3 regions of the Paraburkholderia sp. EG286B genome follow, and region 3 is predicted to be linked to each of the others. Evidence: predicted binding sites of a transcription regulator. Region 3 holds the regulator's gene; each other region holds the start of a gene.
The links. Region 3 encodes LexA, which represses DNA repair genes until DNA is damaged. Its sites were predicted from a motif close to ACTGTATNNNNATACAGT; they were not measured.
Positions count from the first base shown of each region.

Region 1 (10,340 bases), on a different contig from region 3:
TAAAACGCGCCGCCGAAAGCGATGTCGCCCTTCACCGTGCCGAAGGACGGCGTCTCGACAGTGACATCGCGCTTCCAGATGAACGAGGGGACGTTCACGAATCGCACGTTGCCGGCGTGTTCGCCATCCCACTGAACGAACGCTTCGATAAAGCCACAGGGAGCGTCGATGCCGACACGCGTTTCCGGAACACTGCGCTGCACCCAGCCAAGCTCGACCGCTGCGGTGGACAGCGCGATCACGCCGTGTCCGCAGTGGTCGCTGTAGCCCTCGTTGTGCAGGAAGATGATGCCGAAGTCGGCGGTGGGGCTGACCGGTTCGGTCAGATAGCCGCCGTACATGTCGGCGTGACCGCGCGGCTCGAACATCAACGCGGTGCGGATTTCGTCGGCGTTTTCCTTGAGCCACGCACGACGCTTCACGATCGTGTCGCCGGGCAGGCGAGGCAATCCGCTGGTGACGATACGGAACGCTTCGCCGCCGGTATGCACTTCGACGGTCGTAATGGTACGAGTAGTCTTCATGATGTCTTTACGCTATTGGCTCACTGACCGTACGGAACCGGCAGGCCGTCCTTGATGATGTAGACGGTCGTCGGCGCGCCCACGAGGTCGCCGTTTGCATCGAATGAGTAAGTGCCCGCAACGCCCTTGTAGTCGGTCTTCGCCAACTGGGCGACGAGCTTCGCCTTGTCGGTGGTGGTGCCGGCCTTGACCATTGCGTCGGCGAGCAGCTTCACGCCGTCGTAGTAGTTGACGGCATAGACCTGCGTGTCGGTGTGGTAGGTGTCCTTGTACTTCTTCAGGAAGTCACGGCCCGCCGCAGTCTTGTCGAGCGCGACGCCACCCTGCGCGCAATACACGATCGACGCGGCTTCGCCCGCGACCTTGCCCATGTCGGCCGAGCAGATGCCGTCGCCGCCCAGCAACTTCGCACGCAGTCCGCGTGCGCGCATCTGCTTGGCCATCGGGGCGCCCTGAGCCGCGTATCCGCCGAAGAAGATGACGTCGGGATTCTTCGCCTTGATGGTGGTAAGGATGCCCAGGAAGTCGGTCGCCGACGAGTTGGTGAACTCCCGGTCGACGATCTGGATGCCGTTCGCTTTCGCCTCCTTGATGAACTGCTCCGCCACCCCTTGCCCATACGCCGTGCGGTCGTCGATCACCGCCGCGGTTTTCGCCTTCAACGTCTTCGCGGCGAACTGGCCCATCGTGCCGCCCAACTGCTCGTCGCTTGCGCCGATACGGAAGATGTTCTTGAAGCCTTGTTTCGTCAGCGCCGGATTCGAAGCGACGGGGAGAATCGGAATGCCGGCGGTGTTATAGACACGCGATGCCGGAATCGCCACGCCGGAGTTGTATGGACCCATGACGGCAACCACGCCGCTGTCGACGAGCTTTTGCGCGACCTGGACGCCGACCTTCGGGTCCGCCTGATCGTCTTCCGAATCCAGTTTGAAGGTCACCTTCTTGCCGTCGACCGTCACGCCGCTCTTGTTCAGTTCGTCGATGGCGAGGCGGGCGCCATTTTCGTTGTCCTTGCCGTTCGGCGCCTGCGGGCCCGTTAGCGGCGCCGAGTGACCGATGGTGACGACAGTTTGAGCTTGTGCGGTGAGGGCGAAGCCGGCGGCCGTGACGACGGCGAGGGTGGTGGCGAGATGGCGCATGATGTCTCCGGATTATTGGACTGCCAGGCGAAAGCGGACTTGCACTGCTGCTGTGACGGCGCGGCGCCGTCACGAACGACGTTTAGCGCAGGGCGTCGCGAGCGACCCGGCATGCCGCCAGGTCCCATGCTGCACAGCCTACGCTCTTGAAGAGAATGGGTTTCGTCGCGTGGAATTCTCCGGAGAGGGCGTTGGCCAGCGGGGAAACAGCGTTCCAGTCCACGTTGGCCTGGATGAGGTCACCGGCTTCGTGTTTCGCGCCGACGGGGTCATCGACCACCCAGGCACTGCCATCGCAACGAATTCGTCCGCATCGGCCTTCGAACGGCCCTTTGCCCGCAACTGCGCCTCCGGGAAGATGGCCGCGAGCGCTTCCGCGTGATTGGCGGCAACTGTCGACTGGTGTTGGTCGGGCAGACATTGACCAGCTTGTGAATGGCGATGTCTGGCGCGCTCGCCGGCATGGACAGCATCAAGCCGCCTTGCTGGATGGGGATGACCAGACGCTCGGGGCTGACGACCTTGCCGGCGCCGTATTCGACGACGGTCTCGGCCAGCGCGCGTACGAGAAGGCGGTAGTCCAGCAGCGCAGCCGTCGCGGCCGCGTCGAAATTTCGGACGTCGCGTGAGGTCATTCGGAAGCCTTGGGTTCTGGGCGTCGAAAAGCGGATGCATGCGGCCAGGGGCTTTCTGGCTTCAGTCCGGCCAATTTCTCGGGGAGCGGTGTGGAACGAATCTATACCACTAGTGGGTGAATGGCAAGCCAATCTGTGCCGATCTGGTGTCGACGTGGGCTTTTATCCGACCAAAAAGTCGCAATGGAGGCGGAAAGGTGGTTCGGAGTTTCCCGATTTTTAGCGTGGACGCGCCGTAGTGGGCATCAGGAAGTGGTCGCGAAAGTGGTATATTTGAGAACCACCTCACGCCGCACCGGGAACACACGATGGCATCCGCTCGCTTCGAACTTGAAGGCAACTTTCGGCCCCTGCAGATTTACGAGCAGGTGTCGGAAAAGATCCGGGCCGAGATCCGCAGCGGCCGATTCCTGCCCGATGCCCGGTTACCGTCGGAGCGCGAACTGGCCACGCTGTTTGGCGTTGGGCGGCCTGCCGTGCGCGAAGCCATCGGACAATTGCAAAACGAGGGCCTGGTTGTGACGAAGCGCAACTCGGGCACTTACGTGGCATCCACGGCCGACCAGATTCTCGCCGCAGCGCCGAGCGTGGAAACGCAGCCCGGGGAATCCACATCGGACTTCAGCCCGTCGGCGACGCTCGACGTGCGCCTGATCCTCGAGCCCGCCATTGCAAGGCGAGCGGCGGCACGCAAACAGCGAGACCGGCTGGCCGAGCACTATCTGGACCAGATGGAGACGTTGACGGACGTGGCGACGCCCGAAGAGCGCGCGCTGTGGAACAACAGCGACCGGCTCTTTCATCGTCAGCTGGCGGTGATGACGGGGGATGCGTTGCTAGCGAAGCTCGCGGAAGAAATCGCATCGACCATGGACCAGTCGCTGTGGAAGCGGCTCAAGGACGACGGGATTTACGACCCGGCTCGCATTCGACTGTACGTTGCCGAACATCGGCTGATTTACGAAGCCATTGTCTGCGGAGACGCCGATGCGGCGGCGTTCTATGTCGAGCAGCATATTCATCGCGTGCAAAGAGATATCACACCGCAGTAGTGAGTTTGTCGCGTCTCTGGGCAGCGTCATCGAAACGACATCCAGGCAACATACTTCGTTCACCGTTTCAACAAACTGATGGTTGAAACTGGGGCCTTTGGCTAACACAGCAGAGGTCAACGATGTCGACGAAGGTCCGCAGCTATCTCTCCCCGACGCTGGTCTTACTCGCGCTCGACTGGCCAGACGGTGCGACACGTGCCGACTTCCTCGGTTTCGCCATTGAGCGGGCCCCGGGTTTCACGAGCCCGGACGGAAAGACCCATGAGGCGAGCAGCTGGCTCCCCAATCGAATCACCTTCAACGGGCCGGTGCCGGATGGGAAGCCCGATGCGCCTTCGAACATCGCGCCGATTCAAAAATTCATGTGGTGGGACGCGCGTATCGAAGAGGCCGACAGAGGCAAGCAGTTCAAGTACACGGTCTATCCGGTGGTCGGTACGCCGGACAATGTGAATCTGTTGACCGCGGAGGCGAGTTCGGTTGACGTCACGCTTCCGGCGCATATCGAAGACGGCGTGGGTACCTGGTTCAACCGTGCGGTGGTGAGCTCACAGGCTTTCGCACGACAGGTGAAGGCCATGGGAATCGACCCGCATACCGCGCCGCCGGCCGCACAGGCGCTTGAACTTCGAACATGGCTCGCCAACGACATGCAGCTCGTGTTCAAGGAAATATTCCTGGACGCGTCGCGCGCGGCGGCTGCCGTCTATCACCTGACCGACCCGCTTTGGGCGATCCCGGCGTTCAAGGAGTTTGGGAGTGCTCACGGCAAAGCGAATGTCGCCGTCGTCTACGACTCGCACCTGGTTCGCGAAAAAGGCAAGCCGCCCGCACCATCACCGAATCAACCCGCGGTCGATGAACTAGGCAGCGTCGTGACGTTCTGCCCGCGCGACAAGACGCATATCATGCACGACAAGCTCATCGTGACGGATCGGGGCGATCGGCAAGGCAACCCGGCGTTCGTCGTGGCAGGGTCTGCGAATTTCACGACGGAAGGCATCACGGAACAGGCCAACGTGCTTCACCTGTTCGATTCGGCCGACCTCGCGAAACTGTACGACGACAGAACGAAAGCCATCGCCAGCAATCCGCCGATCAACCAGACCGCGGAACTCACGAATGGCTGGTCCGATTCCGTGACGGTGGGAAGCGCAGCGGTGCGTGTTTGCTTCTCGCCGGAAACGAAAACCCGACGTACCCAGATCGATACCATCGTCGAAGCGATAGGAAAGGCGCAGCACTCCGTCCTATTCTGCCTCTTCATGCCGACCGACGAACCGCTTCGCGACGCCTGCTTTGCCGCCGGCGACAAGGGGCTGATGATGTTCGGGCTCGTCAACAATATTAGCGAAAAGTCCGCTGAGAATGCGCAAGAGGCGCAAAAAGCGGGCGAAGCCGTGAGCACGACTGCGCTGGCAAACCTCGCGCTCTATCATCGAAGCAGGGAAAACCGCGACGTCATCGACGCATCGTACTTTTCCCCGGCAACCGTGCCCGAAGGATTCGAACCCGAGCTGCGGCTCTTTCCTGGCGAAGTCGCGCCCAGTTACGCTCCGGTCATCATCCACCACAAGTTCATTGTGATCGACGCCGAAGGAGACAATCCGATTGTCTACACGGGCTCGGCCAACATGAGCAACAACTCCGAGCATTTCAACGACGAGAATCTGCTCGAAATAAAAGACACGCGCATCGCCGGCATTTACCTCGCTGAATTCATGCGGCTCTACGAGCACTATCGTGCCCGCGCCGTTGGCATCGAGGAGCAGCAGCATAGAACCGTGCAGCGCCTGTTGTTGCAGCCTGACCGTAAATGGGCCGACAAGTATTACAAGGCGAATAGTCCAGAGGAGAAGGCACGGATTGCATTGGCATCGGATCCGGCCAGTTGATGCATTCGCTTCGGTGTTTGCGTAGTCACCGCGCACGCCTCGCACGACGGGGGCGCTGCGCGTTGCCGGCTAAAAATCCAGCGTGAATTGAGGCGACTCGTTACCAGAAACTTCTCCGGCGTGCTGGAGGTTGCCGGCCTTGACGCCCAGCAGCCTGATGGATTTAACGAGTTCGACTCTTTTCAGGCACTCGGTCGCCGCGCGCCGCAACGCTTTCGCGTCATCAATAGGCTCAGGAAGCGTGACGTCACGCGTGACTGTCTTGAAGTCATTGAAGCGCAGCTTGATGCCGATCTTCCTGGCCAGATAGCCCTTGCGCTGGAGGTCGAGCGCCACCTGTTCGCATAGGCGGGTAAACGCTGCGCCCAGTTCCTGTCTGTGCCGTACCGCGTGTAGATCGCGCTCGAATGTGGTTTCGCGACTCATCGAGACGGGCTCGCTATACGTCACCACCGGCCTGTCATCTAGTCCGTGTGAGACTCTGCGAAGCCACGCACCGTAGCTTCGTCCAAAGTTTTCGACGAGCCAGTGCTCGTCGCGCGCAGCGATCTCACCGATCGTCGCGATTCCAAAAGACGCGAGCCTGGCGGCCGCCTTGGGGCCGACGCCGTTGATCTTGTTTGCGGCCATTGGCCAAATCCTCGATTGCACGTCCTCCAGCGTCAGGATGGTGATGCCGTCCGGCTTTTGCATATCGGAGCACAGCTTGGCAAGCAGCTTGTTTGGCGCGATGCCGACGGAGCAGGTGAGATTGGTGGCTTCGAAGACCGCGGACTTGAGCTTGCGCGCGATTGCCTCGGAATCCCCATTCGTGAGTGAAACATCTGCGTAGACCTCGTCGATTCCAACGTCTTCCATGCTCGAACTGATTGACCGGACGGCATCCTTGAACAGTCGCGAGTAGGTTCGGTAGAGGTCGAAGTTCACTGGAAGGAGAATCGCATCCGGCGCTAACCGGGCGGCCTTCATGGCGGGCATGCCGGAATGAACGCCGAGTGCGCGAGCCTCGTAGGTCGCGGTCGTCAGAACCCCTCTGCCCACATAGTCGCGTAGCCGCGAGAACTCGCGTGTGCCGTCCGGCTTCGTTCGGGGCGCGTCCGAGCGACGACCGGCAACCACCATGGCTTTGCCTCGTAGTTCGGGATACTGCGAAAGTTCACACGACGCAAAGAATGCGTCCATGTCGATGTGGGCTATGCGCCGATCATCTGGCATGCCTTGGTACTCAAAAATAGCTCTCGATGGCTCCGCGTGATCGACACGCTACGTTGCGTTTTGCGGATATTCCCGGAACTGTACATTTATACAGTAATTTTGTCAGGATGCTGAATCTGATTCGGAGATATTTTTTGAGTGCGCAAGGGTTCGCAAACGTCTTCTTATGTGGCCTCCCCACAAACCTGGGCGCGGAAACAAAAAAAGCCCGCCGGCGTGGCGGGCTGCTGCGACGAGGCCGGTGAAACAGCCTCTCATGGTGTCAGTCCTGGCGCGAATGCAAACGCCGGTAGACGCTCCAGATCGCCACGCCGGCGATCACGATAACGGCGGTGAGAATAAGCATGTTCAGTCCTCCGGTTGCTTGTCTGTTTCGTAATGCCTCAATGCTACGGAGCCTGCGTGCGGGCGAGGAGTGGCGCGACGTCGCGAATGGAGTACCTGGTCGAATTCCGGGCCGCTAGAGATTCAGCATTCACACGTCATCAGGAGCGGGGTTCGCGAGCCGGCCCCAAATTGCATGGCATCGACCCTCCGGTTTACTTTGCATGCGAACTACCTATATACTTCGCATGCAAACTAAATTTCAGGAGCGCACATGAGCGCGGAAATTCACGTCGATCAAGCCGTCGGCATTCTGACGATTACGCTTGCCCGACCGGACAAGAAGAATGCATTGACGAATGAGATGTATGGCACGCTGGCCGACATCATCGAGAACGCGGAGCACGACAGCCGTGTGCGCGTATTGCTGGTGCAAGGGGACGGAGACATGTTCACCGCGGGCAACGATGTGGGCGAGTTCGCAGCCATAGCATCGGGTAAGGGGCCCAGTGAGCGACACGTGCATCGCTTTTTGCATGCGCTGGCGAAGTCGAGCGTGCCTATTATCGCGGCGGTCCAGGGCAAGGCGGTCGGTATCGGCACGACGATGCTGCTGCACTGCGACTACGTTCTGCTCGCGCCGGACGCAGAACTGATCACCCCGTTCGTCAATCTCGCGCTCGTCCCCGAGGCGGCGTCCAGTTACCTGCTGCCGCTGCGCGTGGGCCACGTGCGGGCCTTCGAGATGTTTGCGCTGGGCGAGTCGCTCGACGCGCAAACCGCTGTCGCGTGGGGTCTTGCCAACAAGGTCTGCGCAAAGGAGCAACTACGCGACGATGCACGCAGGATGGCCGAAAGAATCGCCGCCAAGCCGGCCGGTTCATTGAGCGCCATGAAAAAGCTGATGCGCGAAGCCGAAACGCTGGTTGCGCAAATGGACAGCGAGAGCGCGAAGTTTCAGGAGCGGCTGAAGAGCGCCGAGGCAAGGGAGGCATTCGCGGCCTTTGCCGAGAAGCGCAAGCCGGACTTCGCGAGGGTTGCCCAGCACTAGCCAGTGCCTTGCTGACCGGCCACGGTCGGGGTTACGCGTCGCCGTCTTCGGCGAGCGGAAACTTCGTCTGCAGGCTGGTCAGCCACCGCGCCACGACGTCGATCTCCGCTTCCGTAAAGCCTTCGGTCAATCTGGCGTTCAAGTCTTTCATGCGCAGCTTCGACTTTTGGCGCGCGGTACGTCCTGCCTCCGTCAACCACAGCCGCGACGCCCGGCCATCGGTCTCGTCGGCCCGACGTTCGATCAACCCTGCCTTTTCTGTCCGGTCAGCGAGACCGCTCATGCCTGGTGCGCCCAGATCCAGCGCGGCAGCGGCTTCGCTCATGAGTGCGCCGTTGTGCTCACCCAAAAAAAACAGCAGCCCCGCCTGGGCTGCTGTGACGCCGCCGCCGGCCGCATGTGTTTGCGACCACCGTTGCAGCCGGCGCTGTCCCACATTCAATAGAAAGACGAGGCGATGTTTCATTTCCGCGCAGATAAAATATGTGCGATTTAGTTCGCGTGCGAATTATATCATGCGGTGATCGGCCCTTTCGATGAGGCGCATAGACGGTCAGTGGCTTGCGATTAAAGGAACGGCGAAATGTTCGCGATCGCGCGGGTCAAGTAGGTTTCCTTCTCTCCCACTGGCGCTATATGGTGGATCACGCTGCGCGCAGCTTCGACGCCGGCGAGGCGCGCGATCACCCAGGCCGCGAGATAGTGCGATGCGAGACACCCGCCCGCCGTCGCGACATTCCCACTGGCCACGAACGGCTGATTGAGCACGGCTACACCCGCCTCTTCGACCCACGGCGTAGTAGTCCGGTCCGTGCATGCGGGAACGCCCTGCAGCAGGCCCAGCTTCGCGAGTATCAGCGTGCCGGAGCACTGCGCGCCAAGCAGCTGGCGCGTTGGGTCGAGCCTGAGTTGCGACATCAGCGCGGGATCGGCGGTGACGTCGCGCGTCCGTACGCCACTGCCGATCAACACCGCGTCGGCTCCGCATGCTTCGTTTAGCGAAATTTGCGCCTCCAGCACGAGCCCATTCATCGAACGCACACTGGACGCCGGGCTGGCAATCGAAACCCGCCAGTCGGGTTGCCGGACCCGGTTGAGGAGGTTGAATACGATCAGCGAGTCGAGTTCGTTGAAGCCTTCGAAGGTCAGAATGGCGATGTGCATGGCGCCCTCATACGGTGGAAGCGGTTGTGTCGAGCCATGGTAGGGCGGACAATCAATACAATCAAATTATTGTCATGGATACATTGGGCCATGCCGGAACCCCGCTACAAACCGCTGGTCGATCGGCTCGCCGCCGAAATCCGTGCGGGCCGTCTGCGTCCCGGCACGCGTCTGCCCACGCACCGCGAGCTGGCTGCGCGCGAGGGCCTGGCGTTGGTCACGGCAACGCGTGTCTATGCCGAGCTGCAGGCGATGGGGCTCGTCAGCGGCGAAACCGGCCGCGGCACCTTCGTCAAGGAGCCGCTGCCCCGCGGACAAGGCATCGATCTGCATGCGTGGAGCGCAGACACCGTGGACCTGAGCTTCAACTATCCGTCGTCGCCCGATCAGACCGACCTGCTCAGGGCAGCACTGCGCCAGCTCGCGGCGGCCGGTGACCTGGAGTCGCTGCTCCGCTACCAGCCCCACGGCGGGCGCGAACACGAGAGGGCGACGGCGGCGCGTCACCTGGCCCGCCGGGGCCTGGAAGCCAGCGCCGAAACCACGCTGTTCGTGAGCGGCGCGCAGCATGGACTGACGACGACGGCGATGGCGTTATTCGAACCCGGCGACGTGGTAGCGGTGGACGCGCTGACCTACCCGGGGTTCAAGCTGGCTGCCGAGGCGAGCCGGCTGGAACTCGCACCGATCCCGGCCGCCGGACGCGGCCCGGATCTGGACGCATTGGCGGCCTTGTGCAAGCGGCGCAAGGTGCGCGCCGTCTACACGATGCCGACCCTGCACAATCCGCTCGGCTGGGTGATGAGCGCGACGCGGCGCCGCGAGCTCGTCGCCATCGCACGACGACATGGGCTGATCCTGATCGAGGACGCCGCTTATGCGTTCCTCGCGGACGATGCGCCGCCGCCGCTGGCATCGCTCGCGCCGGAGACAACGGTCTATGTGTCGAGCCTGTCGAAGAGTGTTGCGACGGGTCTGCGCATCGGATTCATCCACGCATCGCACGAATGGGTGCCGAGGTTCGAACGGACGATCCGGGCGACGACGTGGAACACGCCGGCGACCATGACAGCCATCGCGTGCGGCTGGATGGAAGACGGCACGGCAGCGAGGCTCGAAGACGAGAAGCGGCGCGATGCTGCGATACGTCAGCGCCTTGCCGCCGAAGTGCTGGGTCCGCTTAAGAGAATAGGGCACCCAGCGTCGTACTTCATCTGGATGCCACTCGAACCCGAGGTCCGCGCCGACGCGATCGCGATGGCGTTGATGCGCGAACGAATTTCCGTGGCGACCGCACTGCCGTTTTCGACGTCGGCTTATGTGCCTCACGCCATT
Region 1 is NZ_JBFRCF010000001.1:143,959-154,298, reverse strand. Features, by position in the region: gene lhpH (trans-3-hydroxy-L-proline dehydratase) at 1-524, opposite strand, end outside; gene AB4Y42_RS00675 (branched-chain amino acid ABC transporter substrate-binding protein) at 545-1,666, opposite strand; partial or broken gene AB4Y42_RS00670 (hypothetical protein) at 1,749-2,301, opposite strand; gene AB4Y42_RS00665 (GntR family transcriptional regulator) at 2,610-3,353, shown strand; gene AB4Y42_RS00660 (phospholipase D-like domain-containing protein) at 3,476-5,251, shown strand; gene dinB (DNA polymerase IV) at 5,321-6,466, opposite strand; gene AB4Y42_RS00650 (enoyl-CoA hydratase-related protein) at 7,065-7,841, shown strand; gene AB4Y42_RS00645 (MarR family winged helix-turn-helix transcriptional regulator) at 7,873-8,307, opposite strand; gene AB4Y42_RS00640 (DJ-1/PfpI family protein) at 8,409-9,005, opposite strand; gene AB4Y42_RS00635 (PLP-dependent aminotransferase family protein) at 9,096-10,340, shown strand, end outside.
Region 1: the regulator LexA is predicted to act here: its motif matches at 6,544-6,561, upstream of dinB (DNA polymerase IV).

Region 2 (10,340 bases), on a different contig from region 3:
AAGCTGCTCAAGATGGAAGAGACGCTGCGCGAACGCGTGGTAGGCCAGGAGGACGCCGTGGTCGCCGTGAGCGACGCCGTGCGCCTGTCGCGCGCGGGTCTCGGCCAGTCGAACCGGCCGATCGCGACTTTCCTGTTCCTCGGGCCGACCGGCGTGGGCAAGACCGAGCTCGCCAAGGCACTGGCGGAAACCGTGTTCGGCGACGAGCAGGCGATCATCCGCATCGACATGAGCGAGTACATGGAGCGTCATGCGGTGGCGCGGCTCATCGGCGCGCCGCCGGGCTACGTGGGCTACGACGAGGGCGGCCAGCTTACCGAGCGCGTGCGGCGCCGCCCGTACAGCGTGATTCTGCTCGACGAGATCGAGAAGGCGCACGCCGACGTCTACAACGTGCTGCTGCAGGTGTTCGACGACGGGCGGCTAACCGACGGCAAAGGTCGCGTGGTCGATTTCAGCAACACGATCCTGATCGCGACGAGCAACCTCGGCGCGTCGATCATCATGGACAACCTCGAGCGCCCCGAGAAGTCGCGTCTCGACGACAAGACGATCCGCGCCGAACTCATGAAGGTGCTCAAGGGCCATTTCCGGCCCGAGTTCCTCAATCGCATCGATGAAATCATCGTGTTTCATGCGCTTTCGCGCGACAACATCCGCGCGATCGTGCAGATCCAGCTCGAGCGCGTCACACGCACGGCGGCCGCGCAGGGCATCACGCTCTATATGGGCCAGACGCTTGTCGATCATCTAGTGGAGGCCGGCTATCAGCCGGAGTTCGGCGCGCGCGAACTCAAGCGGCAGATTCGCCAGGAAGTGGAAACGCGTCTGGCCAAAGAGATACTCGGCGACGCGCTGCAGTCCGGCGATACCGTCGAGATCGGCTACGACAAGACGAACGAAGAAGTCACGATCAGCAAGGTCGCCGTGCCGCCCGACGTGAAGGAGGACAAGCCGGCGAAGAAGGCGAAGAAAACGGCGACGCCGCCGGTCGACGAAATCGCGAGCGAAATGGCCGCGGACGACATGGAAGGCGATCCACCGCCGCCGCCGAAGAAGAGCGGCAAGGGCGGGGGCAAGGCGAAGCCTGCTTGATTGAGTGGAGCGACGGCTGGCGCACCGGAACGTGCGCCAGCTTTTTTCCCTTCTGATTGATATGGAATCCAGATTAACTGGCGGCGATACGCCACCATGTGGGCAGCAGCGCGCGCACGCCGGGCTGCGCGAAGCGGTCGTCCAGCAGGTGCACGACGCCGCGATCGTGCTCGGTGCGGATCACGCGCCCGGCGGCCTGCACCACCTTGCGCAGGCCAGGGATCAGGTAGGTGTAGTCGAAGCCGTCGCCGTAGAGCGTATCCATGCGTGCGCGCATCGCCTCGTTCACGGCGTTCACCTGCGGCATGCCGAGCGTCGCGATGAACGTGCCGATGAGGCGCGTGCCCGGCAGATCGATGCCTTCGCCGAACGCGCCGCCCAGCACGGCGAAACCGATGCCGCAGCCGCCTTCCACGAAGCGTGCGACGAAGGCCTGCTGGCCCGCCTCGTCCATGGCGCGCGACTGAATCCAGACGTCGACCTCTGGATGGCGCGCCGCAAACGCGTCGACGGCTTGCTGCAGATAGTCGTAGCTGCTGAAAAAGCACAGATAGTTGCCCGGGCGTTCGGCAAATTGCGCGGCCACGCGCTCAACCAGCCCTTCGAGCGAACGTTCGCGGTCCTTATAACGCGTCGAGATATGGCGGGCGATGTGGACGTCGAGCTGCTCGGCGCGAAACGGCGTGTCGATGTCGATGCTCACCGTGTTGGCGGGCAGGCCGAGCATGTCGCTGTAGTAATGCGTGGGCGAGAGCGTCGCTGAAAAAAGCGTAATGCTGTGTGCCGTGGCGATGCGCGGGCGCAATGCATCCGCCGGCACGATGTTGCGAATGGCGAGCGTGGAACGCGGGCGGCGCGCGTTCTGATGCGCCAGCGGCGTGACGTCGAAGAGCGAATGCGTATCGAAGCGTTCGGCAATGCGCGTGAAGTGCAGGGCGTCGAAATAGAAGCGCTCGAGTTCGGGGTCGCGCACGAGCGCGGGTTCGGCGAGCTGGTCGCCGATCGCCGCGATCACGTCGCCGAGCGCGGCAACGAGGCCTTCGGGCAAGGTGTCGCTCGCGCGCCAGGCGCCCGGCTGGACGGCGTTCTGTGCGTTCCAGTGCTTCTGCAGGCGCGCGAGCGCGCGCTTGAGCGGTGCGCTCGCGGCGCGGCGCGGCGCACGGCGTCGATGCGCGTTTGCACGAGTTCCGCCGAATACATCGCGCGGGCGCGCTCGGGGAGGTTGTGGGCTTCGTCCACGAGCACGCTCGCGCGCCACTGGTTGTGCGCGGCGAGCATGAACAGCATGGCGCTCACGTCGAACCAGTAGTTGTAGTCGCCGACGATCACGTCGCTCCAGCGCGCGAGTTCCTGGCCAAGGTAGTAGGGGCACACGGCATGCTCGCTCGCCACCTCGCGCAGTGCCGCGCGATCGAGCCGCACGCGTTCGAGCGCCGCGGCACGCGCGGCCGGCAGACGGTCGTAGAAGCCGCGCGCGAGCGGGCACGATTCGCCATGACATGCCGCTTCGGGATGCTCGCAAGACTTCTCGCGCGCAACGAGTTCGAGCACGCGCACGGGCACGTGCGTTCGTTGCGCATCGGCGCTTGCTTCGTCTTGTGTGCTTGTCAGCTTAGCTAGCGCATCGAGCGCCAACTGACGCCCTGAGCTTTTCGCGCTCAGAAACACGACCTTGTCGATCGCCGCGCGCGGGCAAGCCTTCAACTGCGGAAAGAGCGTGCCGATGGTCTTGCCGATACCGGTGGGGGCCTGCGCGAGCAGACAGCGCCCCTGTGTCGCCGCGCGCCAGACGGCTTCGGCAAGATCGCGCTGGCCGTGCCGAAACTGCGGATGCGGCAGGCGCAGTGTGGCAAGCGCGGCGTCGCGCGCGGCGCGGTGTGCGCTTTCCTGCTCGGCCCATGCAACGAAGCGACGGCATTGCGTTTCGAACGCGGCGCGCAATTCCGAGGCGCTCGCCTGCTCGACGAGCGCCGTCTCGCGGCCCGAACCGATGTCGTAGTACACCAAAGCGAGTTCGAGCGCGTCGAGACCGAGTTTGTCGCACAGGAGGGCGCCGTAGACGCGCAACTGCGCCCAGTGCAGCGCGCGCTGATTCTCGCGCATCGCATCGAGGTCGCCGCGATAGGTCTTGAATTCTTCGAGCCTGCGGCGTGCCGGATCGTAGCCGTCGGCGCGGCCGCGCACGGTGAGCGACTCGAACGTGCCGGAAAGCGCGATCTCGGTCTCGTAGCCGGGCGGGCGTCGCGCGGCGATGGCCGTGTGGCCGGCGCGGCCATCGCTTGCGTCGGGCGAGGGCGTGAAGCGCAAGTCGAGGTCGCCGCGCTTCGCGGTGAACTCGCACAGCGTGCGGACGGCGACGGTGTAGCTCATGGCGCGCGCGGCGCCTGGGCGACGCCGTCGCCGGTTTCGTCGGCTGCGTCGGGCAGGTTGGGCCAGCGCACCTGTAACACGGAAACCGGCATGCCGTGCTGCACGCAATAGGCAAGCCAACGGCGCTGGTTGTCCTGCAAACGGTCGCCGGGGCCTTTCACCTCGATCAGTTCGTAGCGCCGCTCGTGCGGCCAGAAGCGCACGAGATCGGGCAGCCCCGAACGGTTGGCAACGGGTTCGCGCAGCAGCCGCTCGAACCACAGGCGCAGATGGGCGGCGGGGAAGCAGTCGAGGGCGAGCGTGAGCAGTTCGTCGCTCAACGCGGGCCACGCGACGAACGGTGACTGGGTGCCGGATTTTTCCGCGTAGCGCCGCAGAATCGAGTCGCGGTAGGCATGCGTTTCGAGTTCGGCGAGACAGGCTGCGAACTGCGAGGCACGGCGTGCGACGAAGTCGGCGGCTTGCAGGTCGGCGGGGCCGCGCTGGAACGGGTGGAAGAACGCGCCCGGCAGCGGCGCGAACAGCGCGGGCCAGCAGAGCAGGCCGAAGAGCGCGTTGATCAGCGTGTTCTCGACATAGAACACGGGCGCTTGCGGCGTGGCGAGCGCGATGCGGGCGGCTTCCTCGACGCGCAGCGCGCCGGGCGCCGCGGGCAGCGAGAGTTCGAGCTGCGCGAACCCCGGCTCCGCGCTCGTCTTCGACTTCGCCCGCGTGCGCGCGAGACGCCCGAGCGTGCGTGCCGCGCGCTGCGCTTCTTCTTCGTTCGCGGGCGCATCGGCAATGGTCTGCGCGAGCGCCAGCGCTTCTTCGCGGCGGTTCAGCTGTTCGAGCACGCGCACGCGGCGATAGCGCGATTCAGGATGACCGCAGTCGAGATAAGCGCGCCACGCGAGTTCGGCTTCGCCCGCGCGCTCGGCTGCGAGCCCCGCGGCGTGACGCAGCTTGTCGTGGCGAGCGCGCAGCCACGCGTTGGCTTGCGTGCGCGGCGCCAGCGTGTCGAGCGCTTCGAGGGTTGCGCCGATGGCAGCGGCAGCGTCGAAGTCCTGGGTCCCCGCGCCGCTCTCGAGTCCGTCGCGGCAATCGCGCAGCGCCAGATACGCGTCGATGTCCTCGCGGCGCTGGAACGCGCGCGAGGCGCGATCGAAGGGCACGCTTTCGTAGCGAAAGACGCCGAGGTCGGCGAGCACGAACTCCGACCAGTCCTGATGCAGGTTGCCGAAGAACATCAGGCGCAGGCGCTCGCAGAGCGGGGCGCTCGCGAACCGCAGCACGGTGTCGGGCGAGGCCGGGAACCAAGCTTGCCAGTCGCGCGGCTCGGGTGCGGCGGCATAGTGTGCATCGAGCGCCTCGAGCATCGCCGAGCGTGTGGCGCGCGCTTCGAGCGCGATGCCGAGGCGCGGGGCGAGCGTCTGCAGTTCGGCTTTCGTGACCAGCGCGGCGAGCGCGTCGAGATCGAGCGCGGGTGCGTCGTCGAGCCAGCCCGCCGCGACGAGCGGTGCCGCCGCCGCGCGGGGGCAGCCGATCTCGTCGTACGCGAGACGGCTCGCGCGGAAATGGGGTCCCTTGCGCATCAGCATGCGCACGAAGAGCGCGCGCGACGCCTGCGGCATCTGGGCGAAATCGTCGGCGAAGCTGCGCTCGGCGTCGTCGAACAGGTCGGCGCAGCGCGTGTCGAGCCACGCTAGCGCACGCTCGAAGTTGGCGAGGTAGTAGAACGGATCGGGAGAGTCGGGAAGCACGCGCGGCACTGTATGGATATACAGCGGCGATGATAGCAGGGTCGCGCGTGATCGCGAGCGCCGTCAGGGATTCCCCGCCCCGTACGCTACAATTGCCGCAGCCTGAAAATCGGATGAGCGATGAACACACGTAACGCATGCTTAGCCGGCCTCGCGGCCGCCGTCACCCTGCTCGCGGGATGCGCGGCGCAGTACCGCAACACCAGCGCTTGCGAAGAGGCGATGCGTAGCCGCCTTGCCGAGACGACGCTCGGCGACCTCAAAGTCACGCATAGCGCGACGACGTATCGCGGCGCGCGCGTGGTGGTCGAAGGGCGCCTCGAGAACGGCGCGGCGTCGGCCGTCGTGGCAGCATCGGCGCCGTCTGCCTCGGCGGCTTCGGCCGCATCGGCAGCGTCGTCCACCGCGGCGCAGGGCGCCAACGAGGCGACCACGGTTACGGCGCCGACGGTGCAGGCGGCAGCGCTGCCCGGCACGATTTCGGTTCCCACCGCTCCGGTCGCCCAGGGCGGCGCGGCGGAGGGCAAGCCGACTACGCCGGTCGCGCTGCTGGCCGCAAAGCTCGGCATCAAGAAGGCCGCGATCACGCCGGCGGCTGCGGAGTGCACCTTCAACGAATCGGGCCTCGCGACGTTCCGCTGGCTCGCGCCGCCGAAGCTCGCGAAGACCACGCCCGACCCGAACGCCGCGAACGACTAAATCGAACGCACGCGGCTCGCCGTGGCGCGGCTGCGGCGGCACCCGTCGCTGGCGCAATCTGCGCTCATGAAGGCCTCCCAGGAGGCCTTCGTCGTTTGTGACTGATGAGACGTAGGCGGCCGCCGGCGCGCTCAGAACGCGAAGAAAGGTCCGCTGCCGGCTGGCGTGGCCTGCGAGGCGATCGCCGTGAACACGCGCCTCCCGAAGAAGAACGGCAGTCCCCAGCCGAACGCGCGACCGTTGTAGCCCGCGAGATTGCTGAAGGCCCAGTTGCCGGTGGCGAGCAGCGTCGTCGAGCTCGCGACCGCGAAGGTCACGGGAGCGCCCACGCCGTCGATGCCGGCTATCGTCGCGCTGAGGCTGACAGGCGAACTCGGGCAATACCAGAAGCCGCAGCGCGTCATCGTCGGGCTGTTGAAGTACAGCGCGTTCGAGCCCGTGTCGAGATAGCTCAGCGAGTAGACGGTGCCGTCCGATGTCGTCGTCTTCACATAGCCCGTGCCCGAGTTCGCGCGCAGCACGGTTGCGCTGCCGAGCGCGTTGTTCGCCTGCGTGCCGATGCCGAAGATCATCGACCCGCGCAGCCCGGACGCGCCGCTGTCGGCCAGCGCCGGCAAGTCGATGATTACGCCGTTGTTGTCGGTGGCGAAGCCCGCCACCGGGTTGCTGACCTGTTGCGCAAGCGGTTGCGTGCTCGCCGTGCAGCCGCTCGCGGGGCACCCGTAGTACCACGGCGTGACTGCCGCCCTGACGCAGGACACGCCGCAATCGGCGCTGAACGGCCCTACGCCGAGGATGCCGTTCGAGCGCAGCGTGGCGGCGCTGTTCATCGCGAGGCCGCTGCCGGCGCAGCCGGCCGGCGCCGCGGCCGGCACGGCCGGGTCGGCGATCACCTGGATCGGCAGCGCGGCGGCGATTTCGCCCGCGAGCTTCACGTCGGCGCTGCGCACCGCGCCCCACGTGTAGCCCGTGCCGAACACGGCGCATTCGCCGGCGATGTCGGCCCCCGCGCCGGCTGGCACGGCGGGCAGCGCGAGGCCCGCCGGCAGCGCCGAAGCGAGCAGGCGCAGGCCCTGCGAGCCGGTATCGACCTGGACGTGGTCGACGCTCGCGCAGTCCGCGGTGCCCGGCACGCAGACCGTGACGCTCGTCATCAGCATGTTGCGCGTCGAGGTGGGTGTCGGGCCGACCGTGACGGCCACGACATTGGGCGTGGTCGATTGCGGCACGGTGCCGCTCGTGCCGGTGGTCGACGGTGCGCTTGCGACACCCGGGACGCTGGCGGGCGCCGTGGCGCCTGTGGTCGCGGACGCTGTTCCGGCATCGCCGCCACCGCAAGCCGTGAGCGCGGCGCAAAGCGGGAGGAGCGCGAGGAGGGCGTGGGGGGCGAGGCGCCGAGGGCGGGCTTTCATTGGAGATCCCCGGCGCTCACGCCCGCGGGCAGCGCGGCGGGCAGCCATGCCCGTCCCGCGTAGGCGCGCATATGGCCGCCGGCCGTCTCGACCACGACCTGCGCGCCGTCCACGCGCGCGGCATGCAGGCCGTTGCGGCCTGTGGCGTGAAGCGCCGCGGCGGCGCTGCGCCAGTCGGCTGCGTAACGGCCCAGCAGCGCCTCCACGTTGGGCTGAGCCGGCCCCTGCCACGTGTACGCGAAGACCGTCCCGGTCGCGCTGCCCACATAGGCGTTGATGGTCGTGCCGTTGTCGTCGACGTAACTGACGACGCGGCCGGCGCCGCCACCGACGCTGCGCAGGGCGGCGCCGGCCGGCACGGCTGCGGTGTCGCCGAGCGCGGCGCGGGCCGGCACGGCGGTGAAGCCGAGGCAACTGAGCGCGCAGGCGAAGGCTGCGGCGCGGCCCGCCTGGGTGAGATTACAAGTTTTCATGACGCTCTCCGGTCCTGCTTTTTATGAATCTCTTTTTTGAGATTTCGAAATGAAATTAGCACCAGGGTCGTTCTTGCGAGCGTCCCGGAGTGGAAGGGCGGCATAGCGCAAAGCAACGTTTTGGCGTGGAGCGGAGTTAATGCATTGATCCAAAAGGAAATTGGCGGCTTTTCAGCAGGTTGGCTGCGCCGGATCGAATGTCGATGAATGTTACGGCGCGGGCGGTTTGGGGAGCCGAGCTCGCGTTTCGGCGCGCGTCGCCGCGGCGGATACCGGGCCTGGATCGCGTGCCACCCCGTGGTTTTTGCACAGCGGGCCGCCGGACCGGTAAAATGTTTGGTTGATCCACGGAAACTGGCCGTGGCGTAGCCGAAGGGATTACCCGAACATGAGTGATTTTCATCAACGTCTTGCCGCACGCGCACTCGCGCTTCTGATGGCGGGCGGGCTGGTCGCCGGCTGCAGCTCGCCGACGCCGGGCAAGATCGATTACCGTAGTGACGCCAAGGCGAAGCAGTCCTCGCTCGCTGTGCCGCCGAACATGCTCGACGAAGCGTCCGACCAGCGCTCGCTCGCGCCGCAGGGCGGCGAAACCTCGCTGTCTTCCCTCAAGCAGACCCAGGCCGCCGCGCCGCAGTCCGACGAAGCCCAGGTGGTTCCGCAGGTGCCGGGCATGCATATCCAGCGTGACGGCACGGAGAGCTGGCTCGTGATCGACAGCCGCACGCCCGACCAGGTCTGGGCGCAAGTGCGCCGCTTCTGGCAGGAACAGGGCTTCCTGCTCGTGGTCGACCAGCGCGACAAGGGCGTGATGGAAACGGACTGGAACGAAACCCATCCGAAGATCAGCGACGGCCTCATCCGCAACACGCTCTCGTGGGCCACGGGCAACTCGTACGTGACCGCCGAGCGTAACAAGTACCGCACGCGCCTCGAAACGTCGCCCACTGGCGGCACCTATGTGTTCATCAGCCAGAAGGGTCTGAGCGAACAGCTCTCGGGCACCAACAACGACACCAGCAAGTGGGTGCCGAAGCCCAACGATCCCGCGCTCGAAGCCGAATACCTCAAGCGCCTCATGATGACGCTCGCGAACGCGAAGCCGGGTGTGCCCGACGCGCAGGTCGCGGCCGAAGCCGACGCCAAGGCCAACAGCAAGGGCACCGACGCGAAGTCGAAGGCTCCGGACGCCGCTGCGGCCGCCATGGCCGCGCAGAACGTCGCAGCCGTGGGCCAGCAATCGGGCAGCGGCTCGTCGAACGCGCAGGGCACGTCTGGCCAGTACACCTCGTCGGAGCTCACGCTCGGCGAGCCGTACGACCGCGCGTGGGTGCGCGTGGGCATCGCGCTCGATCGCGCCAACTTCACGGTGGACGATCGCGACCGCACGAAGGGCATCTACTACGTGCGCTACGTCGATCCGAAGGACCACAGCTCGGACGAGCAGGGCTTCTGGAACCAGATCTTCCACGGCCGCAAGGAAAAGACCGCGAAGCAGTACAAGCTCAACGTGCGCGCCGTGACCGACAACCAGACGCGCGTCGCGATCGTGGACGACAGCGGCCAGATCGACTCGTCGCGCCCGGCGCAGGAGATCATGAGCCTCGTGGTCGACGAACTGCACTAAGCATTGCGCCTGAGCCAGCGTAGTCTGGCTCAAGACTGCAAAAGAAAAACCCGCCTGCGCTTGCCCGCGCAGGTGGGTTTTTTCATGCCCGCGCGCCATACTCAGTGCGGGATCATCCAGGTGAGCACGTTCTGCTGCAGCCACACGAGGATGCCGAGCAGCACCGTCAACAGGATCGAGTGCTTGAACGTCTTCGCGAACACAATACCTTCCTGCCCCTTCAGGTCCGTGGTGGCGACGCCCGTCGCGATGTTCTGCGGCGAGATCATCTTGCCCATCACGCCGCCCGACGAGTTGGTCGCCGCCATCAGGATCGGATTGAGGTTGAGCTGTTTCGCGGCCACCACCTGCAGGTTGCCGAACAGCGCGTTGCCCGAGGTGTCGCTGCCTGAGAGGAACACCGCGACCCAGCCGAGGAAGGCCGAAACGAGCGGGAAGAAGGCGCCGACCGACGACACCGCGAGACCCAGCGTATACGTGAGCCCCGAGTAGTTCATCAGGAACGCGAGCCCGACGATCGTCGCGACCGTGAGGATGGCGATGCGCGTCTGCACCCAGGTATCGACGATCGCGACGCCGAAATCGGCGGGCTTCAGGCGCACGACGAATGCGGTGATGATCGCCGCGACGAGAATCGCCGTGCCGGTGGCGAGCGGCTGGAAGTCCCAGATCGCGCCATAGGGCGTGTTGTAGAGCGTGATGTAGACGGCCTTGTCGAGGCCCGGCCACGGCACTTTCACCTCGCCGATCGTGAAGACCTTCGCGACGGTCCAGATGATCACGACGGCCGCGACGATGATCCACGGATACCAGCCCTGAGCGCCCCGCACGGCGCCGCGCGCTTCCTTCGCGCGATCGACCTTGATGGCGAAGCGCGGATCGGACGCGGGCTTCCACACGCGCAGGAACAGGATGGTGAGGATCA
Region 2 is NZ_JBFRCF010000002.1:494,495-504,834, reverse strand. Features, by position in the region: gene AB4Y42_RS05645 (AAA family ATPase) at 1-1,095, shown strand, start outside; partial or broken gene AB4Y42_RS05640 (ATP-dependent DNA helicase) at 1,169-3,465, opposite strand; gene AB4Y42_RS05635 (VRR-NUC domain-containing protein) at 3,462-5,204, opposite strand; gene AB4Y42_RS05630 (hypothetical protein) at 5,325-5,903, shown strand; gene AB4Y42_RS05625 (DUF3443 domain-containing protein) at 6,035-7,315, opposite strand; gene AB4Y42_RS05620 (DUF2844 domain-containing protein) at 7,312-7,788, opposite strand; gene bamC (outer membrane protein assembly factor BamC) at 8,177-9,415, shown strand; gene AB4Y42_RS05610 (L-lactate permease) at 9,517-10,340, opposite strand, start outside.
Region 2: the regulator LexA is predicted to act here: its motif matches at 5,212-5,229, upstream of AB4Y42_RS05635 (VRR-NUC domain-containing protein).

Region 3 (10,340 bases):
CTAGTGAAATGCCCGCCACGGAAGTGGGCAATGCGAACGGCAGATCGACGAGCGCATCGATCACCCGTTTGAACGGGAACGTATAGCGCACGAGCACCCACGCGAGCAGGAAGCCGAATACCGCATTGATCAGTGCCCCGCCGAGCGCGGCGCTGAACGTGAGCCGGTACGACGCGATCACGCGCGGCGACCACACGGCGCGCACGAACTGGCTCCAGTCGAGTGTCGCCGTCTTGAGAAAGGTGGCGGCAAGCGGAATGAGCACCACGAGGCTCAGGTAAGCCACCGTGATGCCGAGCGTCAAGCCGAAGCCAGGCAGCGCACTGGGCTTGCGCAATCGAAACGTTGTCATGCTCATCGTCCAGACATGGGTTGCGCGATTCGTGCGTTGCCAATTCGCGCCGAAAAGCGCGCCCGTAGGCGCGCTTCGTTGTTATGCGGTCACGTCGTTATGCGGACCGCGTACTGCCCGACAGCTTTACTGCGGCTGATAGATCGAATCGAACACGCCGCCATCTGCGAAATGCGTCTTCTGCGCGTTGGGCCAGCCGCCGAAGGTGTCGTCGACCGTGTAGAGCTTGAGCTTCGGAAACTTCGCCGTGAGCGCCGCCGGGACCTTGTCCGAACGCGGACGGTAGAAGTTCTTCGCGGCGATCTCCTGGCCCTCTTCGCTATAGAGGAACTGCAGGTAGGCCTCGGCCTCCTTGCGCGTGCCCTTCTTGTCGACGACCTTGTCCACCACGGCGACCGGCGGCTCAGCCAGAATGCTCACGGAGGGCACCACGATCTCGAACTTGTCCGGGCCGAACTCCTTGAGCGAGAGAAATGCTTCGTTCTCCCATGCAATCAGCACATCGCCGATGCCGCGCTGCACGAAGCTCGTCGTCGCGCCGCGCGCGCCCGAATCGAGCACGCCCGCGTTCTTGTAGAGCTTCGTGACGAAGTCCTTCGCCTTCTGCTCGTTGCCGCCCGGCTGGTGCAGCGCATACGCCCACGCCGCGAGATAGTTCCAGCGCGCGCCACCCGAGGTTTTCGGATTCGGCGTGACGATCGAGACGCCCGGTTTGGTCAGATCGTCCCAGTCCTTGATGTGCTTGGGGTTGCCCTTGCGCACGAGGAACACGATGGTCGACGTGTACGGCGAGGCGTTGTCGGGCAGACGCTTTTGCCAGTCCTTCGCGACGATGCCCTTGTTGGCGAGCGCGTCGATGTCCCATGCCAGCGCGAGCGTCACGACGTCGGCCTGCAGGCCGTCGAGCACCGAGCGCGCCTGTGCGCCCGAGCCGCCATGCGACTGCTTGATGGTGAGCGTTTCGCCCGTCTTCGGCTTCCACTGCTTGATGAAGGCTTCGTTGATGTCCTGGTACAGCTCGCGCGTCGGATCGTAGGAGACATTGAGCAGCGAGGTATCCGCGTGAGCGGCGATGGGCGCCATGGCCGCCATCGCCGTGACCCCGACGAGCGGCGCCACGCCGATGACCAGTTTTGCCGCCAGTGTTTTCAGCCAGCCCGCGCGCCCCGTATGTGTCGTGCCCATCTATCTGTTCTCCGTTCTCGTGTGTGCTCGTTTGCGCTCATTGGTGAGTTGCAGCTAACGATGGAGGCCAGTCTAGCGATCCGCTTACATTATTAAAAATGATGTTTTCTCATTTTTTAATACGCAAAAGTGGTAAGGGCAGAGGAAGTCGCTGCTGGAACGCGGTTTCATCCGCGCAAACACGGGAAAGCGGCCTGATGGCAACGCTCAGTCGATGAACTTCAAGTAACACTTGAAAAGTGGCGAGTACTGTATAAAAATACAGTTACCTGTTCAAACATACAGTGGCGCCATGACCAAACTCACCGCACGACAGCAGCAGGTTTTCGATCTGGTTCGCCGGGCCATCGAGCGCACGGGCTTCCCGCCCACGCGCGCCGAGATCGCGGCGGAACTCGGCTTCAGCTCGGCCAACTCCGCGGAGGAGCATCTGCGTGCGCTGGCGCGCAAGGGCGTGATCGAACTGGCTGCGGGCGCCTCGCGCGGCATCCGTCTCGTGCCGGGGCCCGACGACCTGCCGCACCAGTTCACGCTCCCGCACCCGAGCATCATGCAGCTCTCGCTGCCGCTCGTCGGCCGCGTCGCGGCGGGTAGCCCGATCCTCGCGCAGGAGCACATCTCGCAGAACTACATGTGCGACCCGGCGCTCTTCTCGAGCCGCCCCGACTACCTCCTGAAGGTGCGCGGCCTGTCCATGCGCGACGCCGGCATCCTCGACGGCGACCTGCTAGCCGTGCAGAAGAAGGCCGAAGCGAAAGACGGCCAGATCATCGTGGCGCGCCTTGGCGACGACGTCACCGTGAAGCGCCTGAAGCGCCGTCCGAACGGGCTCGAGCTGATCGCCGAGAACCCCGACTACGACAATATTTTTGTCGAGGCCGGCAGCGCGGAATTCGCGCTCGAAGGCATTGCGGTCGGCCTGATCCGCCCCACCGAATTCTAAGCAATCCGTCTGCGCGTAGTTTGCGCGCAGTTCGCGCAGAGTTTGCGCACGCACCGTCTGCGCACTACCTGGAGAGAGTCATGGAACGCCTTGCCCGCCTGCTGCCCTTCCGCCAATTCGGCCGTCTTCGCCATCTCCGTGGAATCGCCTCGTGCGCGGTCCGCGAAGTGCGCGGTTCGGCTGCCGCGCTGAGCGGCTCGCTTTTCGAAGACTCGCCAGAGATGGTGGCGGCCAGCACGGCCGACCTGCCCGTGCTGCCCTCGGCCCAGCCCGCGTTTGCGCGCGTGTCGCTCAACAGCACGCTCAACACCGAACAGCCCATGCGCCGCGCGCCCGTGCGCGTCTATCAGGGCCCGTCGCGGCTCATCCTCGTCGGTACGGTCGACGCGGTTTGCCGCGCGATCGACCGCTGCATCGCCGAACAGCACAGCGACCTGCCCGCGGCGCTCGCGAAGTAAGCAGGAACGCAGCTGAAATGTGAGAAGAGGTTACGGGCGGGATCGTTTGGCCTGGTTTGCGGTCAACACCGTGTTTAAACGATTTGCCCTATGCCGATGACGGAATCTCTCTCTACCCCGCGTAAGACCCAAGGCTGGAAAAAGCCCGTCGCGATCACGGTTGCCGTCGCAATGGTGGTTGCCGCGATCGGCTACGCCTATGCGTCGCCCTATATCGCGGTGAAGCACATGAAAGCCGCCGCCGATGCGCGTGACGCCGTCGCGCTCAACGAGTACGTCGATTACCCTGCGCTGCGCCTGAGCCTGAAACAGCAGGTGGGCGAGATGCTGCATCGGCGCGTCGAGGGGCAGCACAGCAGCAATCCGCTGCTGATCCTCGGCGCCGTGATTGGCGCGGCATTGATTAGTCCGCTCGTCGATGCCTACGCCACACCGGAAGGCGTGGCCGCCCTGCTCGATGGCATGCCGCCGACGGGCAAGCCCGGCGACCGCCCGCACGCGCCGCCGCCGGCGGAATCCGGCGCGCCATCCACGCAATCGGCGGAACCGGCGCAATCGGCACCCGCCTCTGCCTCGCCACCGGCCCCGGCGGCATCCGGCAATCCCGCGCCCGAGGCCCGGCCAGTGACCACGGCCGGCTATCGCGGCCTCAACGAGTTCGCGCTCACGTGGGACCGCGGCAGTACGGGCGAGCACTACGCCGCCATCCTGCAGCGTCACGGGCTCTTCTCGTGGAAGCTCTCGGCCGTCGAGCTCGACGAAGGCAACGTCTCGAACTGAGACAGACCGGTGGTGACAGCCGAGCCAGGCCGGCTCTCTACGAACCGGCCCGCTTGATCCGCTATGCGGCGGCTTGCTGCTGCTTTTCCTCAGCCGCCGACGAACACGCCACCAGAATGCTGCACGATACGCGGTCGAGCAGCGGCGTGTTGCCCGCGCCCATCCACCAGCGCGAGAGCCCCGTGCGGCAGCGGTGGCCCACCACCACGAGGTCGGCATTCAGCTCGTTGGCCAGATTCGCGATTTCGTCGATCGGATGACCGAACGCGAAATGCCCCTGAGCGCGCACGCCGCGCTCGGTTAGCCAGTCCACGCCTTCCTGAAGGATCTCGCGCGCCGTTTCTTCGAAGCGGCCGCAGGCCACATCGGTCAGCAAGCCGGCGCTCTGCGCAATCGTCGAACGCATGTCGACGACCGAGAGCAAATGCGTCTCGGCTTGCAGATCGAGTGCAAGATCGGCGCCGCAACGCAGTGCCTTGCGGCCTTCGCGCGAGCCGTCGTAACAGAGCAGAATTTTTTTATAGCTCGCCATGATCGCTTCTCCCCGCCCGCGTGATTTGCAGGCTGTGCGATTCTCATGATGGTGCGCCGCAATTCCACATGCAAGGGCTGGAAAACGCCAGGTGTGCATCGAAAAACGCCAGATGTGTCGCGACCGCCGCACGCATCTTGCTCAGTGCTGAATGCTTGCCGTGACATGCATTTGCCCGCGTATCGTCAAACCGCTTCGAAGCGCGGCCCGACCCGCCACGCAGCAATGCACTAAAATGGGCCGCCTTGTTTCGTGCGATTTTTCGTTCGGTACTTCGAGCGACTCGCGCGATGCCCGTTCGACTCACGTTCAACCGGTCCATGCCAGCACCCGCCATCGAATTCGAGCAGGTCATCAAACATTACGGAGACAGGGCGGTCGTCAACGGCCTGTCGTTCGACGTCGTTCCCGGCGAGTGCTTCGGACTGCTCGGCCCGAACGGCGCGGGGAAAACCACGACGCTGCGCATGCTGCTCGGCATCGTTTCGCCCGATGCGGGTCGCATCAGCCTGTGCGGCGAGCCGGTGCCGGCGCGCGCACGCCACGCCCGCCAGCGCGTGGGGGTGGTGCCGCAGTTCGACAATCTCGACCCCGACTTCACCGTGCGCGAGAACCTGCTCGTGTTCGGCCGCTACTTCGGCTTGTCTGCGCGCGAAACGCGCGACCTCGTCGCGCCGCTGCTCGAATTCGCGCGCCTCGAAAGCAAGGCCGACGCGCGCGTGGGCGAGCTCTCCGGCGGCATGCGCCGGCGTCTCACGCTCGCGCGCGCGCTCGTGAACGACCCCGACGTGCTCGTGATGGACGAGCCCACCACGGGCCTCGATCCGCAGGCGCGGCATCTGATCTGGGAGCGGCTGCGCTCGCTGCTCGCGCGCGGCAAGACGATCCTCCTCACCACGCATTTCATGGAGGAGGCCGAACGGCTTTGCAATCGCGTCTGCGTGATCGAGGAAGGCCGCAAGATCGCCGAGGGCGCACCCAAGGCGCTGATCGAATCGGAGATCGGCTGCGACGTGATCGAGGTGTACGGACCGGACCCGGTGGCGCTGCGCGACGAACTCGCGGGCGATGCGAAGCGCACGGAGATCAGCGGCGAGACGCTGTTCTGCTATGTGGACGACCCCGCGCCCGTCCATGCGAAGCTGCGCCATCGCTCCGATTTGCGCTACCTGCACCGGCCCGCGAATCTCGAAGACGTGTTCCTGCGGCTCACGGGCCGCGAGATGCAGGATTAACGGCGGCTGGATTAACGGCGGCAAGATCGACGGCGGCGTACGAATCGCCAAGGACACCATGCAGACACGCACCAACAACCCGACGCCCTCGCGCCCCGAGCATGCGAGCGTGCGCGAGCCGCGCGCCGCGCTGCCTTCGAACGCCACGCACTGGATGGCCGTGTGGCGGCGCAACTATCTGGTCTGGCGCAAGCTCGCCCTCGCGTCGATGTTCGGCAATCTCGCCGACCCGATGATCTATCTGTTCGGTCTCGGCTTCGGGCTCGGGCTGATGGTCGGGCACGTCGACGGCGTCTCGTACATCGCGTTTCTCGCGGCGGGCACGGTGTCGTCTTCGGTGATGATGTCGGCGAGCTTCGAGTCGATGTACTCGGGCTTCTCGCGCATGCACGTGCAGCGCACGTGGGAAGCGATCATGCACACGCCGCTCACGCTCGGCGACGTCGTGCTCGGCGAGGTGATGTGGGCCGCGAGCAAGTCGGTGCTCTCGGGCGTGGCGATCATGGTGGTGGCGGGCCTGCTCGGCTACGCGAGCTTTCCTTCCATGCTACTCGCGCTGCCCGTGATCGCGCTCGCGGGCCTCGCGTTCGCGAGCTGCGCGATGATCGTCACCGCGCTCGCGCCCTCCTACGACTTCTTCATGTTTTATCAGACGCTCGTGCTCACGCCGATGCTGCTGCTCTCCGGCGTGTTCTTTCCGATCGCGCAACTGCCCGCGGCCGCGCAGCACATCACGCTGATGCTGCCGCTCGCGCACGCCGTTGCGCTGATCCGCCCTGCCATGCTCGACCGGCCTGTCGAGCAGGCCGGCCTGCACCTGCTGGTGCTCGCGATCTACGTGGTGGTGCCGTTCGCGATCGCATCCGTACTGTTCCGCCGACGCATGATGCGCTGAAACGGCACAGCGAGGCGCTCAGTCCTCGTCGTCGCCCCAGGGAATATCGACGTCCGAAATAAACGCGACCGTCGCGAACGGGCCGCCTTCCTGGCGGCCGACCTTGCCGTCGGCGCGATGCCATTCCACGCGGAACATCGTCGATTGGGTCTGGGCGAGCAAACGCACCGTGCGGATCTCTTCGGGATCCGACTCCTCCACCGGGCCATCGAGCGAAACCAGCAACGACTGCGGCCAGAGACCGTCGGCCGGGTCGTAGATGCGATCACCGTCGGGAATCGAGGTATCCGCCTCGACGCCGATGGTGGCCGAAGCCTCGACGATCATCTTGCCGAGCGCGCGTAGCACCGCCGTGGCGCGGGCCGAATTGGCCTGGCGAATGGCGAGATCGCCGCGCGTGAGCGCCTGCTCGAGTTTCGGATTGGTTTTTTGCTTTGCCATGCTGGTTTTCGGGCCGGGGCCCGCTCCGTGGCGGACGGCGAACCGCCCGCTTATTACAAGAATGCCAACGCTGAACGCATGGCGCCTGCCTCGTCCCGGCGTCCCTAGAAGCCCAGGGCCACCGCCGCGAGCCCGGCGGCAATGCCGAAGAACACCACCGTCGTGCCCACGACCGCGAGCATGCGCGGCCGGAACGAGCCCGCCAGCATCGCGAACGACGGCACGCTCACGGGCGGCAGCGTCATCAGCAGCGCACCCGCGGGTCCCACGCCCATGCCGAGCGCGAGCATCGCCTGGATGATGGGGACCTCGCCGGCCGTGGGGATCACGAACAGCATGCCGACCACGGCGAACGTGACGATCCAGCCAAGGCTGCTCGTGACTTCCGGGCCGATGTGCGGGAACAGCCACGCGCGCGCCGCGCCAAGCAACAGCACCAGCACGATGTATTCCGGCACCAGCCGCACGGCCATACGCGCAAAGATACGCGCCCAGCGCACGAAGACGTTGCCGCCCTCGGCCTGCTGCTGGGCGAGTTGCGCCAGCCGATCGTCGGCGGCGCGCGATTCCTCGGGCGTCACGAGCCGGTTGCAGACCCAGCCGAGGCCGAACACCATCAGCAGGCCCAGCGTGAGACGCAGCGCACTCCATTGCCAGCCGAGCACGAAGCCCATGAACACGAGCGTGGCGGGATTGAGCACGGAGTTGCCGAGCCAGAACGCGATCGCGCCGCCCGCCGACGCATTGCGCGCGCGCAGGCCCACCACCACGGGCGCGGCGCAGCAGGTGCACATCATGCCGGGCACGGCGAGCAGGCCGCCCGCCGCCACGCTGCCGAAGCCGCGCCGGCCGAGCACGCGCGCGACCCACTGCACGGGCAGGAGCGCCTGCACGCCGGAGCCGAGCAGCAGGCCGAGCACCATGGCCTGCCAGATCGCCTTGCCGTAGGCGTAGGCGTAATCGAGCGCGGCGGAGAACGAGGGGTCGGGGGCCGTGGCCGAGCCGCCCATCAGGATCGATTTGCCGATGGAGTGGGTTTCCTCGGCCGTGAATGCGCGGTGATAGTACGGGAACCACTTCACGTAGAAGAGGCCGGCCACCGCCAGCAAAATGAAAATGGGCCAGCCGTAAGACGGGGGCGATTGCGCTGGACGTGCGCTCGTCATTGTGAAAATTCTCCGGGATTGAGCGTATGGACGGCCGCCGGGCGCCGTCACGCGAGGCGTGATGGCGCCCCGGGCGGCGCATGCTGGATCGTAGTGTATGCCTTGCGAATCGCCAACGACTTTGCTGCGTTGGCGACTCGCGCGGCGCCGCGCGGCCCGGCAAAGGACAGCGCAGTTTCCCGCTTTCCCGTTAAGGGGCCGGATTGGGCTGCTGCTCGTGCAACGCGTCGATCTGCGCGAGCAGTTCGGGAGTGAGTTTGACGTCGGCGCTGGCGATATTTTCCTTCAACTGCTCGAGCGAGGTCGCGCCGATCAGGTTGCTGGTGAGGAACGGCCGGCTGTTGACGAACGCGAGTGCGAACTGCGCGGACGTGTAGCCATGGGCGCGGGCGAGTTCCACGTAGCGCGTCGTCGCGGCCACCGATTCCGGCTTGCTGTAGCGCTTGAAGCGCTCGAACCGCGTGATGCGCGCGCCTTCCGGACGCGCCCCGCCCTCGTACTTGCCCGACAGCCAGCCGAACGCGAGCGGCGAATACGCGAGCAGGCCCACGGCTTCGCGGTGCGCGAATTCGGACAGGCCGCTTTCGAACGTGCGGTTGAGCAAGCTGTACGGATTCTGGATGCTGACAATTCGCGGCAGCCCGAGCTTTTCGGCGGCGCGCAGGAACTGCGCGACGCCCCACGGCGTTTCGTTCGACACGCCGATATGGCGGATCTTGCCCGCCTTCACGAAATCGGCGAGCACGCTGAGCGTTTCCTCGATCGGCACCGTGTACGCATCGTCGAGATACGGATACATGCTGCGGCCGAACGTCATCGTGCTGCGGTCGGGCCAGTGCAACTGATACAGGTCGACGTAATCGGTCTGCAGGCGTTTCAGGCTGCCGTCGAGCGCTTCGGTCAGATTCTTGCGGTCGAACTGGTTCTGCGGCCCGCGAATGTGCTGCGGGTTGTGCGGCTGGCGCGCCGGGCCCGCAATCTTGGTGGCGAGCACGATGCGCTCGCGCGCCGCGCGATGCTGCGCGAGCCACGTCCCGATGAAGCGCTCGGTCTGTCCCTGCGTCTCCGGGCGCGGCGGCACGGGGTACATTTCGGCGGCATCGATCAGCGTGACGCCCTGCTCGAGCGCGTAGTCGATCTGCTCGTGCGCCTCGCGCTCCGTGTTCTGCTCGCCCCACGTCATCGTGCCGAGCCCGATCAGGCTCACCTTGACGTCGGTATCGCCGAGTGTGCGGTATTCCATGGAAACGTTGTCCATCAGTTCGGTTGGGGAGCGCCGAAACTACCACGACGCGGGAAATTTTTCAGGAGTTGCAGAATACGGCCGCATTTCTGCACAAGCGGCCGCATGCACTGCGGCCGGCCGCGGCGCCGCTCGGCGACAGACGTGCCAGAATCCGCACAGGCGCCTACGAGGAGCAATCGGCATGGAAAATCGACGCAGCTACGAATACATGGGCTTCGACATGACAGCCGGCGTGGACGGCGACCACGAAGCCGGCTTCTTCGTCTCGACGCAGATCATCCAGAGCCTCACGGACGCGGAAAACGGCAACGTGCCCGTCGACGGCATCGCCGCCGGCCGCTTTCCGACCCAGGACAACGCCTTCGACGCGGCCTTCGATCGCATTCGCGAGGCGATCGACAAGCGCGTGCGCGCCGCATCCTGAGCGTCGCCCCGGGGAAAAACCAGAACGGACGCAGAAAAGCAAAAGCCGGACGTCGCAATGACATCCGGCTTTCAGGCCGCCCGACTGACGGGCGGCTCAGCAACGAATCGGAAACTTCGGCGGGACTTACTGGCCGAAGAAAACCGATTGCGGGCCCGTGGCCTTCGCGTGGCTGCCCGACTGCGAAGCCGAGCCGGCGACACCGCCGTAAGCCGTTTGGGCGCCTTGTTCCTGGACGCGTTCGGCGGCCACGGTCTGGACGCTCTGGCCACGCTGCGAAGCGGGCGCGCCGACGTCCGGACGATAGAACGGTGCCGGGCCGTAGCCGCTGGCGAACGCCGGAGCGGCAACAGAAGCGGTAGCTGCGACCAGCAGCGCTGCGATGAGTTTGGTCTTCATGGTGGACTCCAATATCAGGTTCAGTTGCGGATCGGGAAGGCGCCGCGCCTGGGAGGTCAGTGCCCACGAGCTGCGTCAACGAAACTCAGTGTATACACCTACTATCGGAAAATAATCGCGATAATCCGAATTTACTATTCTCCGTTACACAACAATCCTGTCAGGCAGTTCTGACGGGGCTGAGCGACGAACAGACCCTAAAAGCGCTCTCAAAATAATTTGCGCGACGCAGCAAATTCCCTGCGGATTACATAACGCCGTTAGGGTTTTTCGGCCGAAAATGG
Region 3 is NZ_JBFRCF010000006.1:443,809-454,148, reverse strand. Features, by position in the region: gene cysT (sulfate ABC transporter permease subunit CysT) at 1-352, opposite strand, end outside; gene AB4Y42_RS16195 (sulfate ABC transporter substrate-binding protein) at 479-1,537, opposite strand; gene lexA (transcriptional repressor LexA) at 1,830-2,480, shown strand; gene AB4Y42_RS16185 (hypothetical protein) at 2,561-2,938, shown strand; gene AB4Y42_RS16180 (DUF2939 domain-containing protein) at 3,035-3,718, shown strand; gene AB4Y42_RS16175 (universal stress protein) at 3,780-4,250, opposite strand; gene nodI (nodulation factor ABC transporter ATP-binding protein NodI) at 4,571-5,485, shown strand; gene AB4Y42_RS16165 (ABC transporter permease) at 5,544-6,380, shown strand; gene AB4Y42_RS16160 (hypothetical protein) at 6,399-6,821, opposite strand; gene AB4Y42_RS16155 (permease) at 6,926-7,987, opposite strand; gene AB4Y42_RS16150 (NADP(H)-dependent aldo-keto reductase) at 8,178-9,230, opposite strand; gene AB4Y42_RS16145 (hypothetical protein) at 9,415-9,657, shown strand; gene AB4Y42_RS16140 (hypothetical protein) at 9,784-10,056, opposite strand.